DNA from 4 places in the Thalassospira sp. TSL5-1 genome. Region 4 is predicted to be linked to each of the others. Evidence: predicted binding sites of a transcription regulator. Region 4 holds the regulator's gene; each other region holds the start of a gene.

Region 1 (3,876 bases), on a different contig from region 4:
TGCGGTGGAAAAAGGGGCCGAAACCCAACGCACGGCCGAAGGGCTTGTTGAATCGGTGCAAAAAATTGGCGAGGTCGTGAACCTTATCCAGGACATTGCCGCCCAAACCAACCTGCTGGCCCTGAACGCCACCATCGAGGCGGCCCGCGCGGGCGAAGCCGGCAAAGGCTTTGCCGTTGTTGCGTCGGAAGTCAAAAACCTTGCAACCCAGACGGCAAAAGCCACCGAAAGCATCACCAATCACATTGCCGAAGTGCAGGAAGTCACCCACACCACTGTGGATGCCATTCGCGATATTTCCGAAGTAATTTCGCGCACCCGCGAAACGGCCTCGTCCATTTCGTCTGCCGTGGAGGAGCAAAACACCGCCACCCAGGAAATCGCCCAGAATGTCGCCCAGGCCTCCGCCGGGACACAGGAAGTCTCCAGTGCAATTACCCAGGTTAGCGAAGCCGCCAATGAAGGCGGCGCCGCCGCAGAACAGGTTCTGTCAAGCGCACGGGAACTTTCAACATCGGCGGAAAACCTGCGACGCGAAGTAGACACGTTTATCGCCAAAGTCCGTGCCGGATAAAGTTTCGTGAAAAATCCCAAAGGCGCAAATTCCCGGAATGGGACAAAGCACCGTATCTTCTAACACGACAAAGGCGACAGGGTTAATCATCTCCCGGTCGCCTTTGAAACGTTACCAACGCACCATTCGTCATGTTTCGCGATTGGAAAGGCGCAAAGGTTCGGATGGTTCGCCCCCCAGTTCGCCCCCCGCCCGACTGTTTGTTGCCTCGAAATAGGCGCGCGGAACCAGCAGCCGAACCGGATAGGGCGACAAACTGATTTCACAGGGCAAGGCTCCGGCATTTTCACCATCAATTTGCACCGGCGCGGGCCCGCAATGACTGGTGATCGTTAACCGTTCGGTCCGCACGACACTGACATCGGACTGGCGAAACAGGCGGTTCATCGTCAAGGCCAGGCCATAGCGTGCCGTTGCCAGGCTGCCGCTGGCGGGCATCATCACGACATCAAGTTTATTATCCGTCAGCGACGCATCGGGTGAAATGATAAATTTGCCGCCATAATGGCTGGCATGGGTAGCCACAACCCCGGCAACACGGTATTGCTCCCGGCCGATATGCACCTCGAAATCGCGATGGCGGGGAAAGGCGATGTTGCGCAGGCCCTCAAGCACATAGGCCCCTTTGCCTATCAGGCGTTTCAACCTTAGCGATACATTGGCAACCGTATCGGCATCAGCCCCAATGCCCACCATCAGAAAAAATGCCCGACCGTTCAGCAATCCCGGCCGCACCCAGACATAAACCGGATCATTGATGTAGCTGGCAACAGCACGGGTATTCACCCCCAATCCGACCTCGACAGCCAGAACATTGGCCGTTCCAAGCGGAATAATGCCAAGAGGCGGCACCTCGTGCCCGTCGATCTGGGCATCCAGCAAACCATTCAGGGCTTCGTTCAGCGACCCGTCGCCCCCGGCCACATACAGCCTGCGCCCGGCCCGCACCCGCCGCGCCAATTCACGGGCATGACCGGGATGGGTGGTCTGTAATAATTCTGCCTTTACCCCCGCACGTTGCAGGATAGCCGACAGGAAACGCTGCTTGTTGCCCCCGGCACGCGGATTAAAAATAATGGTAATGCCGTCATTGACCATGAAACAAATATTACCTGTAATAAAACTGAAAAATACTTTCGATCAACATCCCATAGAAAAGTAATTATGTAACAAAATCCTTTCAACACTGATAAATTTCTGTGAACGGGTTATATATTCGCGCCTTTTGTTTTATTCAGATATTGGTCGAGCCCAATAATTAAGGTGCCTGACCATCCTTTGCATGGGGACCTGGAGGGCGACGATGACAGCAATGAACACGAAACCCCACTACCGCACGGTATGGATTTCAGATGTGCATCTGGGCACACGCGGCTGCCAGGCGGAACTGCTGGTAGATTTCCTCAACGAAGTCACGGCGGACACCTATTATCTGGTGGGCGACATCATAGACGGCTGGCGCCTGAAGAAAAGCTGGTATTGGCCCGAAAGCCACCATGCCGTGATCACAAATATCATGGAAAAAGCCAGAAACGGCGCCAAGGTGATTTTTGTGCCCGGCAACCATGACGAATTTGCCCGCGAATTTGTGGATATGACATTCGGCCATGTCGATGTGCGGATGAACGACATTCACACCACCGCCGATGGCAAACGCCTTTTGGTCATTCACGGCGACGAATTTGACGGGGTTGTCAAATATGCCCGCTGGCTGGCCTATCTCGGCGATACCGCCTACAACTTTGCCATCATGCTCAACCGGTATTTCAACGCCGCCCGGCGCAAGTTGGGATACGGGTACTGGTCGCTGTCGGCCTATCTGAAAAACCGGGTTAAAAACGCGGTTCAGTTCATTTGCGATTTTGAAAATGCCGTGGCCCATGCCGCCACCAAACGCAAGGTGGACGGGGTTGTGTGCGGCCATATCCACCATGCCGAAAAACGCATGATCGGCAATGTGCTGTATTGCAATGACGGTGACTGGGTTGAAAGCTGTACGGCCCTTGTCGAACACAAGGATGGCGAGCTGGAACTGCTGCACTGGGCCGATATGCGCAATATGGCGATGACCTATATTGGTGGCAATTCCGCCAGCAGCCCGGCAAGTGCGGGCCTGGGTCGTTTGATGTCGCTGTTTCGCAGCGCCACCACCCCGGACAATGCGCCGTCGGCCGCCAATGCCCGCGTCATGACAAACAGCCCCCAAAACAATAATGCGATTGGTAAAACAGCATGAGAATACTGATTGTCAGCGATGCCTGGCGCCCGCAGATCAATGGTGTTGTCAGAACGCTGGAAACGGTTCGTGCTGAACTGATTGCACAGGGTCATGATGTTCGCATCATTTCGCCCGACCAGTTTAAAACCATTCCCTGCCCCACCTATCCGGAAATCCGGCTGGCGATTTTTGCCAAGCGCAAATTATCGCGCATGATTGACGCGATGCAGCCTGTTGCCATTCACATCGCCACCGAAGGGCCGCTGGGCCAGGCCGCACGCGCCTATTGCCTGAAGCGCAAACTGCCTTTTTCCACCGCCTATCACACCCGCTTTCCCGAATATCTTCATGCGCGCACCAAATTGCCGCTATCAATTTCCTATCGCGGGATGCGCCGTTTTCACGGCAAATCACAATCGGTCATGGTCGCGACCGAATCATTGCGCGACGAGTTGAAAAACTGGGGCTTTGAAAATCTGCATATCTGGTCACGCGGGGTGGATCTGTCGCTGTTTCATCCGCGTGAAGATGCCAGCTTTGGCGATTTTCCCAAACCCCACTGGCTGTTTGTCGGCCGGGTCGCGGTGGAAAAAAATATCGGCCATTTTCTGGATCTTGACCTGCCCGGCACCAAATTTGTCGTCGGCGATGGCCCGCAGTTAAATGATTTAAAACAGAAATATCCCAAGGCACAATTTCTCGGCAAAAAGACCGGCGAAGACTTGGCGGTTGCCTTTGCCTCGGCCGATGTTTTTGTATTTCCCAGCAAGACCGATACCTTTGGCCTGGTCATTCTCGAGGCCCTGGCCTCGGGCACACCGGTTGCCGTTTTCCCGGTGCAGGGCCCGGCCGATATTGTGCGCGACACCAAGGCGGGTGCCATTAACAATGACTTGCGCCAAGCCGCCCTTGATGCCCTGAAACTGGACCGCAAGGACGCCCGCGCGCTGGCCGAGCACTATAGCTGGCATAATTCAGCCCAGCAGTTTTTGTATAATCTTGCCCCGTTTTCAGGCGGATATAACGGCGAAAGCGCAACACGCATCTCCGTCAGGGAAGGCGTTGCGGCCACTGCCGAGATATC
Region 2 (3,876 bases), on a different contig from region 4:
GGCACCACCTGTTTCCGCACGGCGGAAAATCGCACGAATACGCGCCAGCAATTCACGCGGGTTAAACGGCTTGGTCAAATAATCATCAGCGCCAAGTTCCAACCCCAAAATACGGTCCGTATCCTCGCCCACGGCGGTTAACATGATAATTGGTACTTTTGATGTGCGGCGCACATCCCGGCACAAGGCAAAACCATCCTCGCCGGGCAGCATGATATCGAGGATCAACAGATCAATATTCCAGTCCCGCAGGGCTTTACGCATTTCGGTTCCATCCGAAACCGTGGTCATGCGATAGCCATGCTGCATCAGAAACTTTTTAAGCAGTTTCTGGATTTCCTGGTCATCATCGACAACCAGAATATGGGGTTCACGACGGGAATTCAGCCTCTGTCTCCTGCAAAATCAATGGCTTTTTGCTGATCGCGGCGGAGTGTAATCGTTTTTTGTAACAAATTGAAGCATTCTGCATACGCAATATATATCAAAACCGTTACATTCCGGAAAATGACGCGAAACGACATGGGGCGGATCAAAACCCGTTTGATCCGCCCCTTACTTTTTTGCCGGCCAATATCATTGCCAAAACATATTGACGATGATCTCTGTTACTTCAAATCATAAAGCATGGTGCTGCCGGAAACTTCGGACGCGACCACAAGCATCGCATTACCCGTCGGACTATGTTTGGCATCAATAAACAACATCCCTTCGGGCGCCAATTCGCCTGCTGTATCCTGCTTGGGATCACCCTCAAAGTTACGATCCGTATGATAGGTCACAAATTGCGGATTGGCCGGGTTGGTCAGATCATACACCATAAATCCCCCCTGGCGTTCCAACCCGATAAAGGCATACGGAACGCCATTTACATAGCCCGCTGCGGCCCCTTCCGGCTCTGGTCCCTTGTCATCGGACCGATCATCAAAGCTGCCATTTTCGTCATTATTTGAATTAAAGTCACGGGGCAGATAGGCCGAAAGATACTGCTCAATCTGATCTCCACTATCAAAGATCATATCAGCCTGATCATCCAAAACGGCAAATGACCGCCCACCAAAGCTGAACAACCGATCAAAATCACCGTCGCCATCGATGTCACCCTGTGCGGTTGTAACCTTCAGACGACCAAGGTTTTCCTTCTTTTGCAATTCTTTTGCATTGGGGAAAGCAGACGGGTCGAGTTTCAGGTCAGCAACGCGGGCTTCCTCGCTATACCCTTTATAGTCGCGGGAATCACCTTCGTTAGCGATGATGTAATAATTTTTGCCGTCAATCTCGATCCCGGCGATGGTGTCTGGCATATACATGCCAAATACCGGCCAGGGTTTGATGCGAATGGCACCATCCTTATTGCTGGCATCCATCGCATTTACCATGTGGTCCTTGAAACCCAGGCCAACAACATCGCTAACACGCGCTGATGCGATATCGACAATCGCAATGGCGTTGTTTTCCTGCAAGGTCACATAGGCCTTCCGGTCATCCGCACTAATCGCGATATATTCCGGTTCAATATCCTGTGCCACACTGGATGTGCCAGGGTTGGCGGTGCGCATTCCCGCAGGCAGTTTTTTATTATTCAGGGCATCAAACCGGGCGAAACGAACGTCCGCATCGGTCATTTTCGTAACATCGTCCGGAACGGAAATTACGGCAACGCTTCCTTCCGGGTCATTGCCAAAGGCATCATTCGGCTCACCTTCATTGGCAACCAGCACATGTTTGCCATCATGGGTGAATTTAATCATGTCGGGCAATGCACCGACCTTTACAGCGGCCTTGAAGTTACCATCGATGTCAAAAAACACCGCCTGCCCAGGGGCCTGTTTGTCGGTATTTTCAACCGCAGCAGCGACAAGCCCGTTATGAACGGCAACACTATTCGCGGCCTTACCCCATTTTGAAAGGGCAATGGTCGAAACTTTTGAAACATTCATCGGGTCTGAAATATCAAGAATATCAATCCCCTTATCGCCACCATTGACCACGAAAGCCCGCTTGCTTGCGACGTCATAGGCGACAATTTCTGCCCCGCCTTCATCAAACAAATGGGTGCGATATTCTCCAAGAGGCGCAATGCTCAAACGATGGGGCACCACATTTGCACTTCGCAGGCTGATGCCGTTATCCATTGAAGTTCCGTTGCCTGCACAGGCCGTAAGCAAACCGGAAATGGCAACACCTGCCATCATAATCGAACGACGCATTGATTTGTCCCCTTTGTCAAAAATTGGCAAATGCGACAACATGCCTGCCAGCGGTAACGCTATTATGACACCGATATGACGCTTTTATAAATATCGGGCTGAGTTAAGTGCTCCGTTTGGTTGCATTTTGCGTATCTTATTCATAAGAATATCAGCAGGATTAAACCGTATGCCACGTTTTGAAATTGCCGTCATCGGCGCCGGAATGACCGGGCTCAATGCCGCCCATATCCTTCATCGCGCCGGACATAAGGTGCAGGTTTTTGAAAAAAGCCGTGGCCTGGGCGGTCGTCTGGCAGCCCGCAGAACAGATTACGGGATATTCAATCATGGTGCCCAATATGCCACTGCCCGCCACCCCGATTTTGTGCAATATCTTGAAAATGCCGTTGATAGCGGCGCGGCTGAACATTGGGCGGCACAACAGTGGCCTGACCCAACAACCACACCGACCATAGCCCCCGAACCGCCAGAAACATGGTATCGCGGGAAGCCCGCAATGAACAAACTTGTCAGTTCCTTAAATTCCGGCTTCGACATTCAGTGCAAGACACGTATCGCACAAATTGCCCCGACAAATCACAACCGTTACCAGCTTTACAGCTTCGCATCAGAGCAGGACCATAAAAACCGGATATCACATGGTGAGTTTGACGGCGTGATCGTTACCATCCCGGCACCACAAAGTGCCGAACTCCTTATGCCTCTCTCGCCGCGATTTGACGTTATAAACGACGTTAAAATGGCACCCTGCTGGGCTGTTATGTTAGCGTTTCAGGAGTCCACAGCCCTTCCCTTTGATGTGTTTTCCAAACCCGATCCGGCCATATCCTGGATTGGTCGCAATCCGCTTACAAAAGCAATATCACCCCCGGCACCTTATGAATGCTGGACCATCCACGCATCGGTCGATTGGTCCCAAACCCATTTGGAAGAAAAAGCCGAAGATGTGGTGAACCAAATAACCGCAGTCACAAAAACAGTCTTTGCGCAGGCAGGTGCCAGACTGCCGATGCCGGTTTCAAGCCAGGCACATCGCTGGCGCTATGCCCGCACGACAAGCCCGCTGGGGCAAAGTCATTTTGCCTCTGCCGATGGCCGTGTCATTGCCGCCGGTGACTGGTGCATGGGCGCACGCATCGAAGCCGCGTTTCAAAGTGGTGAAGCTGCGGCCCATGCCATGATCGACGCCCTACAGGGGTAATAACCCAAGCCCCAACATTCCGTCGGTCAGGCGTGTATGACTTGAGCTGATTACTCAAGATCGGCAAAGCAAGGGCGACAACCGGCCCCAGCAAAACCCTACCCACAACCAACGATGCAACGCACCCGATTCTGCGGGTTGTTTTGGCCTGACCGGGCGGATTTCCGCCTAACCGGGCGGAAATCCGCCCGGAATGCCATTCGGCATGATCGACCATATCCCAATAATATATCTTAAAAACAAAGGCTTATTTCGTTTTGGCGAAATTGTCGTTTTGGTGAAATTTCCGGCAGACGCTGCTCATGGGGTTTTGGCATGGTTTAGCCTTCGGCCAAAAAAACGTGTTTGGCGACGGGCTGTGCAAGGAAATCACCTGATGGTGCATCTGACATGACGAAAGCAAAGTTCGAGCCCTGGTTGGGGCATTGTCACTTTGTGCGTGATCTTGGCAACGACCATGAA
Region 3 (3,876 bases), on a different contig from region 4:
TGTGTGCAGCTTGGAATCCGCTTCGACAAATTCATTGGCAATCGAGGATGAAATGGTCGCCCCCGGCCCCATGATGGAGGCCGAAAGCCGGTGCGAATTACCGATCACAAAGGTCACCGCCATCGTTTCGCCCAGCGCACGGCCCAGCCCCAGCATGACCGCCCCCACCGTGCCCGCACGGCAATAAGGCAGCACAATGCGATACACGACTTCCCAGCGCGTGCAACCCAGCCCATAGGCCGATTCCTTAAGCACGGCGGGAACCGTGGTAAAGACATCGCGCATCATCGCACTGATGAACGGAACGATCATGATGGCCAGAATGATGCTGGCGGTAAAAATACCAATGCCCATTGGCGGGCTGGCAAAAAGCGGGCCAATCACGGGAATTGGCGCCAGGTTGGCCATCGTCCAGCGTTGCAGGGCGGCACCAAAAGTCGGGGCAAAAACAAACAGCCCCCACATCCCGTAAATGATACTGGGAATGGCGGCGAGCAACTCAATCGCCATTCCAACCGGCCGCGCGATCCAGGCCGGTGAAAGTTCGGTCAGAAAAATCGCAATGCCAAAACTTACCGGAACGCCGATCAAAAGGGCGATGATGGCCGTGATCAATGTCTGGATGATGGCCGGAAGCGCGCCATAGACATCCGTGACCGGGTTCCAGTCGGAACTGATGAAAAACGACAATCCCTGATTTTGCAAAACCGGGATACTGCCCATCACCAGAAAGGCCAGAATGGCGACCAGCAAGAGCAGTACGAACATTGACAGTCCGAATGTCAGATTATGGAAACCACGATCAAATGCCGGTCTGAACTGTTTTACGGACACCGCAATAAACCTGTTTTCTAGGGAAAAATATAACGACCTTTAAAACACCAAAGCCCGCCGCCGAGATCGTTCGGCGGCGGGTTGGTCAGGTAAGTTATGCAGCAAACTTACCAGATCTTTTTGCCATTGCTGCCTTTGACGTCGGCAGACCAGGTTTTTTCAACCATATCGACGACGTTTTCCGGCATGGCGACATAGTCAAGCTTGTCGGCAATTTCGCCACCGTTTTTGAAGGACCAGTCAAAGAAATTCAGGACTTCTTTGGCGGTTTCCGGCTTTTCCTGGGATTTGTGAACCAGGATGAAAGAAGCCGCGGTGATCGGCCAGCTTTTGGCACCCGGCTGGTTGCCAAGGATCAGGTAGTAACCCGGCGCATGGGCCCAGTCTGCATTGGCAGCGGCAGCAGCAAACGAGGCAGCGGTCGGAGAAACGAACTCGCCATCCTTGTTTTTCATCTGGGTGTAGGCAAGGTTGTTTTGCAGGGCGTAGGCATATTCAACATAACCGATCGAACCGTCGATCTGTTTGGTGTAGGAAGCAACACCTTCGTTGCCCTTGCCACCAACACCGACCGGCCACTGAACCGATTTGTTGACACCAATGTTTTTCTTCCATTCCGGGCTGACAGCAGCCAGGTAGTTGGTGAAGTTAAAGGTGGTGCCTGAACCATCCGAACGCTCAACAACCGAAATGGCTTCTGACGGCAGTTTCAGGTCCGGGTTAAGATCGGTGATCTGCTTGTCGTCCCACTTGGTGATTTTGCCAAGATAGATGTCGGCAAGAACCGGGCCGGTCAGCTTAACATCGCCGCCCTTGATGCCTTTGATGTTCACGACAGGAACAACACCGCCCATGATCATCGGCCACTGAACCAGGCCTGCCTTGTCGAGTTCTTCTTTGGTCAGCGGTGCGTCAGATGCACCGAAATCAACGGTTTTAGCTTTAATCTGCTTGATCCCGCCGCCCGAGCCGATCGACTGGTAGTTCATCTTGACACCGGTTTTTGCTTCATAGGCTTCGGCCCATTTTGCATAAACCGGATAAGGGAAGGTAGCACCGGCACCGGAAATTTCGGTGGCCTGCGCCGAAGCAAATACACCGGCAGCCATCAAAAGAGCAGCACCACCCAGGATGCCTTTCTTAAAAGTCGTCAGCATGAGGTTCTCCCAATCACCATAGCGGCAAAATCAAAAAATCAGTGAAATTTGACTGTCGGCAGAATACCGCCACCAAACTTCTGAAATGAATTTTCGCCCCGGCTCGCTGTAAACCGTTGCGATGGCGCAGAACCTACACCCGGATTTTTCGATTTTTTCCTACAGTTTTGTGAAATCGTTCACACTACGGGGAACCTTTTATGTGAAACACAACCCGTAACAGGTCGGCCCCACATCGCCACCAGAGATGAAAAACTGACCAACCAAGATATAAAAAATTTTAAAAACAAATAGTTACGAGCCTTTGCGCAACAATCGGCATTTTCGCCAAAAGAAAACCCGTCAATGTGAAACAGATCACAATGACGGGTTGTAGCGGGTTGTGTTTTGTAAAATTTTAAGGTCGGAAATACGTATTTCAGGCCATTTACACGAAAGACAGACTTATTCGGGCTGAGGCTGCCCCGGAATCCGATACAGATCGGCCCCCGGGATGGCATGCAAAAACCCGTTGGCAAGGGTAATATCCCCGGCAATATCCAAAACGGCCTCGCGGGCCTCCTCTGGCCCGATATGCCCGCCCAACAACTGGCGATAAACCGTGGCAATCGCCACCATATCGCAGCGATGGGGTGACAGGCGGAACAGGTTAATGCCAGCCTGGCGCAAATCCGCCATTTCGGCAGACAATTCCAGATAGGTCCCCGACAGGGTTTGCAGGCCGTTAACCGCCAGGAAAGGCGCACCATCCAGGGTATCGACATTCATGCCATCGGGTGTATCACCACACACATAACGGCAGCCATCCTTATGCAGGCCATTGGCGCGCGCCGAATAACACCGTGCTGAAATCGCCAGCGGCACCCGGCCAAAAACCTGCATTTCCATTTCAACATCGCGCGCAGCGGCACACAGGCTGGCAATCGAGGATTCGGGCAATTCCCACGGCAGGGAAATGCGGGTTGCCCCGCGTTCGATCATATAACGAAGCGTCCCTTCATTATAAATATTCACATAAGGCCCAACCATATGCGGCCGCCCAGCCAGCACACCAATGGCGGAAAAATCGTTGGCCTCGATCAGCATATCGGGCATTTCCGCCAGATCCCGAATAATACCGACCTCGCGGTCGCCCATCACCAGGGCCAGTGTGGAATAAACCACCTGCTTGCCTGCCCGTTGCAGCCTTTCAATCACATCGGGCCATTCGCGGTCGAAAAACGGCATGCGTTTGGCACATACAACTTCGCCAACATGCACCACATCGACATCGGCTTCATCCGCGATGCGGGCATAAAAATCGCGCAGATAGTCGGCCTGCCAGTGAAACAGAACCGGCCCCATCACCAGCCGTGCAGCAGATGGGGCGTCGGAAACGGATGACGGCATTTTGTTGACAGACATGCTCATTGCCAGTTCCTCCGATAGGCCCCGGTGGTGTCGCTTTGGCCTTCGGTCATATGGGAAAGCCGGCTGGTGGTTGCGCCGTGCCCTGCAGCAATCTGGTCTAACGCACGCCGAAAACTGCCCACAACCTGCGAGATATAGGCCTTGCCACGCTGGCGGCCTTCAATTTTAAGGGCGGTCACACCGGCGGCCTCAAGTTCGGGCAACATGCTGGTAACATCCAGGCTGGTGGGTTCCTCGAAAAGATATCCCGCCTTGCCCATTGCGCGAAAACGCCCCTTGCACAAGGTGGGATAGCCCACCGTTTCCGAGGCCCCATAAACATTGATGGTAAAATCGCCCAACCGGGAAACAGTCGCATCACCGCGTTCTTCGTAATGCACATGATGGGCCGGAGAACACACCCCGTTCATATTCGGGCTCTCCCCTGTGGCATAAGACGACAGCGAACACCGCCCTTCGGCCATGACGCACATGC
Region 4 (3,876 bases):
CGAGCTATTCCTGATCCTGAGTGCTGCCGTAATTGCCGTGCCAATTGCGCAGCGATTAAAGGCCAATTCCATCATTGGCTTTCTGATTGGCGGCCTGGTGATCGGACCCTTTGGGCTGGGACTTATTCCCGATAATCGCGATATTTCCACCGTTGCCGAACTGGGTGTTGTCTTCCTGCTTTTCATGATCGGGCTGGAACTATCGCGCGAACGGTTGCGCGTAATCGGCGGCAAGTTTGCCGCTTTGGGGGTTTTGCAAATAACCGTGACGCTGGGCATTGGTTTTGTCGTTCTGATGGCCATCGACCTGCCCTTGCCCAGCGCGCTGGTGATTGCCGGGGCCCTGGCCCTTTCGTCCACCGCGATTATCCTCAAGCAGCTTTCAGACGAACGACAGCTTCACACCCGTTTTGGCCGGGCCGCCCTGGCAGTTTTGCTGCTTCAGGATGTGGCGGTTGGCCCCTTTCTGATCATGGTACAGGCGGCGGGCAATACCGCCAGCACCACCAGCCCGTGGGTCAGCATCCTCGCCGGTGTGGGGGCCGTTGCCGTATTGCTGCTGGCCGGGCGCTTTTTGCTGCGGCCCATGTTTCGCGCCATTGCCGCCCTGCATAACCCGGAACTATTTGCCATTGGCACCCTATTTGCCGTGCTGGCCGCCAGCACCTTGACGGAAATGGCCGGTCTTTCGATGGCATTAGGGGCGTTTATCGCCGGGGTGATGCTGGCCGAAACCGAATTTCGCCATCAGATCGAAGCCGACATTGCGCCATTTCGCGGCGTGTTTTTGTCCCTGTTTTTCATGTCGGTCGGCATGTCGGTGGATGTCGGGGTGGTTTATCATCATGCGCTGACCGTCATTTTGGGGGTTTTGGCCCTGTTGCTGATCAAGGGGGCGATTTTGTTTTTACTGTCCCTGGCAACACGGTTTGACCGGGCGGTATCGATGCGCATTGCCCTGGGGCTGGCGGGCGGCGGTGAATTTGCCTTTGTGATGTTTTCGCTGGCCGCGCAAAATGGCGCAATCACCCCGCAACTGGCGGCTATTCTGGTGCCGATTGTCGCCATTTCAATGGCCCTGACCCCCAGCATGATTGGCCTTGGCAAAAAGCTGGAGGATATTTTTCATCCACGCGAAACTGACCAACTCGGTGAAATCGAGGCCCATACCGATGGGGTCGCCCATCATGTTCTGATTATCGGCTGTGGGCGTGTGGGCCGGGTATTGGCCCGTTTGTTAAGAACCCGCAACATTCCCTTTATCGTTCTGGATTCCGATGCCCAGCAGGTGGCGCGTGGTCGTGCCGAAGGCCTGCCGGTTTATTTCGCCGATGGGTCCCGACCGGAAAGTTTCCGGGCCGCCCACACCGATCAGGCACATGTTGCCGCCGTTGCGATGGGTTCGCCGCATGAAACCGAGAAAACCGTAGCCTTGCTGCGCCAGCATTACCCGCACCTGAGAATTTTTGCCCGTGCCCAGGATATTTCCCATATCGGCGCGCTGTCACGCAGCGGGGCGAATGCCGCCATCCCCGAAGTGCTGGAAACAGGCTTGCGCCTGTCGGACCATGTGCTTTCCGCCTGCGATGTTCCACAAGATGAAATTGATAGCGAGATTGCCAAATTCCGCCGGGCCGACATGCTGCTGATGAATGAGCTGGCCCCACGTTCGCCTTCTCATTCATCCGCCTCCGCAACGAAACCGGCTTCGGCAACCAACGAACCGGAACACAAGGCATAAAAGGCATTGGCAAAGCCCGCCTTCCACACCGCATAAAACAAGGCCCTGCCATTATGACAGGGCCTTGTATTTTCAGTGTAAATTGCGAATTTCTGTCACAATTTGACGAAATAAAAAAGCCGCTTACGCCGCCGCATCGTCATCCAAAGCATAACCCGCGGCACGCACAGTGCGGATCACATCCTTGGTGCCTTTAACGTCATTCAGGGCCTTGCGCAAACGGCGGATATGCACATCCACCGTGCGGGTTTCGACATAGATATTCGGCCCCCAAACAGCGTTAAGGAGCTGTTCGCGCGAAAAAACCCGGCCCGGATGTTCCAGGAAATACCGCAAAAGACGAAATTCCGTCGGCCCCAAATGAATGGGTTTGCCGCTGCGATTGACACGATGTGCCGCCAGATCCATTTCGATATCGGAATAGATCAACTGCCCCTGTGGTTGCGCCGGACCCGACCGGCGCAAAAGCGCACGGATACGGGCCAGCAATTCGCCAATGGCAAAGGGCTTGGTCACATAGTCATCCGCCCCGGTATCAAGGCCGCGAATGCGGTCGCCTTCTTCACCACGCGCTGTCACCATAATCACCGGCAAATCGCGGCTTTCCGGTTTACGGCGGATCTGACGGCATACTTCGATCCCGGACATGACCGGCAGCATCCAGTCCAGCAGGACCAGATCGACATGGGTTTCAGCCATGATTTTCAGGGCTTCGTCCCCGTCACCGGCTTCCACAACATTCATGCCTTCCCGTTCAAGGTTGTAGCGCAACATCGTGACGATGGCGGCTTCATCCTCGACAATAAGAACCGTAGGATCCATCCTGTTATTCCCCTGCCTCGTTGGGTTCAATCACGGCAAAATTGGCAGCATCGTTTTTGGGACGGCCATCCACCGGCAGATCCTCGCCCTTGATGCGGTAATAGATCGTTTCGGCAATATTGGTGGCATGGTCGCCGATGCGTTCGATGTTTTTGGCAATGAACAAAAGATGGGTCGATGCGGTAATGTTGCGCGGGTCTTCCATCATGTAAGTCAGCAATTCGCGGAACAGCGAATTGTACATATCATCCACTTCCTGGTCACGGGCCCACACGCGCTGGGCTTTTTCCGCGTCATTCTCGATATAGGCGTCCAGAACATCCTTGATGATTTCCTGTGCCAGACGGGCCATGTTAGGAATGACCTGAACCGGGCGGATCGGCGGGATCTGGTTCAGAACCTGGGCGCGCTTGGCGATGTTTTTGGCAAGATCACCAATGCGTTCCAGATCATTTGACAATTTAAGCGCGGTTACAACCTGGCGCAAATCATCGGCCATTGGCTGACGCAGGGCCAGAACACGCACAGCGAAATCCTGAACTTCCTGTTCCAGCTTGTCGATGCGCAGGTCTGAAACAATGACCTGTTCGGCCAATTCGGAATCGCGCTTGGAAATCGCGCGGATCGCCGAAATCAGCTGGCTTTCGGCCAGGCCGCCCATCTGGGATATGATATTGTTCAACCGGGTCAGTTCTTCGTCGAATGAACTGACAATATGGGTTTCTTCTTTTCTCATGGAATTACCTCCTGCCCGGATTAACCGAAGCGACCAGTGATATAACCCTTGGTCCGTTCATCTCTCGGGTTGGTAAAGATTTGGTCCGTTTCGCCGACTTCCACAAGTTTACCCAAGTGGAAAAAGGCCGTGCGCTGCGACACACGCGCGGCCTGCTGCATGGAGTGTGTGACGATGACAATTGTGTAGTTCGAACGCAGCTCGTCGATCAGTTCCTCGACCTTGGCGGTCGCAATCGGATCCAGCGCGGAACACGGTTCATCCATCAAAATAACTTCGGGGCTGACCGCAACCGCACGCGCAATGCACAGGCGCTGCTGCTGACCACCGGAAAGACCCGTCGCCGGTGATGCCAGACGGTCTTTGACTTCTTTCAGAAGGCCAGCCTTTTCCAGCGAGGTCATGACGATTTCGTCAAGTTCGTCGCGGGAATTGACCAGACCATGAATGCGCGGGCCATAGGCCACGTTATCGAAAATCGATTTCGGGAACGGGTTGGGTTTCTGGAACACCATGCCGATGCGCGCCCGCAACTGCACCACGTCGATTGATTTATCGTAAATGTCGCGTTCATCCA

The links. Region 4 encodes PhoB, which activates phosphate uptake and scavenging genes when phosphate is short. Its sites were predicted from a motif close to TNTCATAAAACTGTCA; they were not measured.
Region 1: LF95_RS02035 (diacylglycerol/lipid kinase family protein) is a predicted target of PhoB. The motif match lies at 1,688-1,703, and genes of this name have one in related genera.
Region 2: LF95_RS08975 (choice-of-anchor I family protein) is a predicted target of PhoB. The motif match lies at 2,287-2,302, and genes of this name have one in related genera.
Region 3: pstS (phosphate ABC transporter substrate-binding protein PstS) is a predicted target of PhoB. The motif match lies at 2,151-2,166, and genes of this name have one in related genera.

Annotation. Positions count from the first base shown of each region.
Region 1 is NZ_KV880637.1:421,667-425,542, reverse strand. Features, by position in the region: gene LF95_RS02040 (methyl-accepting chemotaxis protein) at 1-574, shown strand, start outside; gene LF95_RS02035 (diacylglycerol/lipid kinase family protein) at 704-1,672, opposite strand; gene LF95_RS02030 (UDP-2,3-diacylglucosamine diphosphatase) at 1,878-2,810, shown strand; gene LF95_RS02025 (glycosyltransferase family 4 protein) at 2,807-3,876, shown strand, end outside.
Region 2 is NZ_KV880637.1:1,896,731-1,900,606, forward strand. Features, by position in the region: gene LF95_RS08970 (response regulator) at 1-387, opposite strand, end outside; gene LF95_RS08975 (choice-of-anchor I family protein) at 609-2,210, opposite strand; gene LF95_RS08980 (NAD(P)/FAD-dependent oxidoreductase) at 2,380-3,414, shown strand; gene LF95_RS08990 (DUF4123 domain-containing protein) at 3,805-3,876, shown strand, end outside.
Region 3 is NZ_KV880637.1:922,634-926,509, reverse strand. Features, by position in the region: gene pstC (phosphate ABC transporter permease subunit PstC) at 1-834, opposite strand, end outside; gene pstS (phosphate ABC transporter substrate-binding protein PstS) at 942-1,991, opposite strand; gene LF95_RS04330 (ubiquinone anaerobic biosynthesis protein UbiV) at 2,436-3,401, opposite strand; gene LF95_RS04325 (ubiquinone anaerobic biosynthesis protein UbiU) at 3,398-3,876, opposite strand, start outside.
Region 4 is NZ_KV880638.1:757,890-761,765, reverse strand. Features, by position in the region: gene LF95_RS13000 (cation:proton antiporter domain-containing protein) at 1-1,741, shown strand, start outside; gene phoB (phosphate regulon transcriptional regulator PhoB) at 1,865-2,563, opposite strand; gene phoU (phosphate signaling complex protein PhoU) at 2,568-3,299, opposite strand; gene pstB (phosphate ABC transporter ATP-binding protein PstB) at 3,320-3,876, opposite strand, start outside.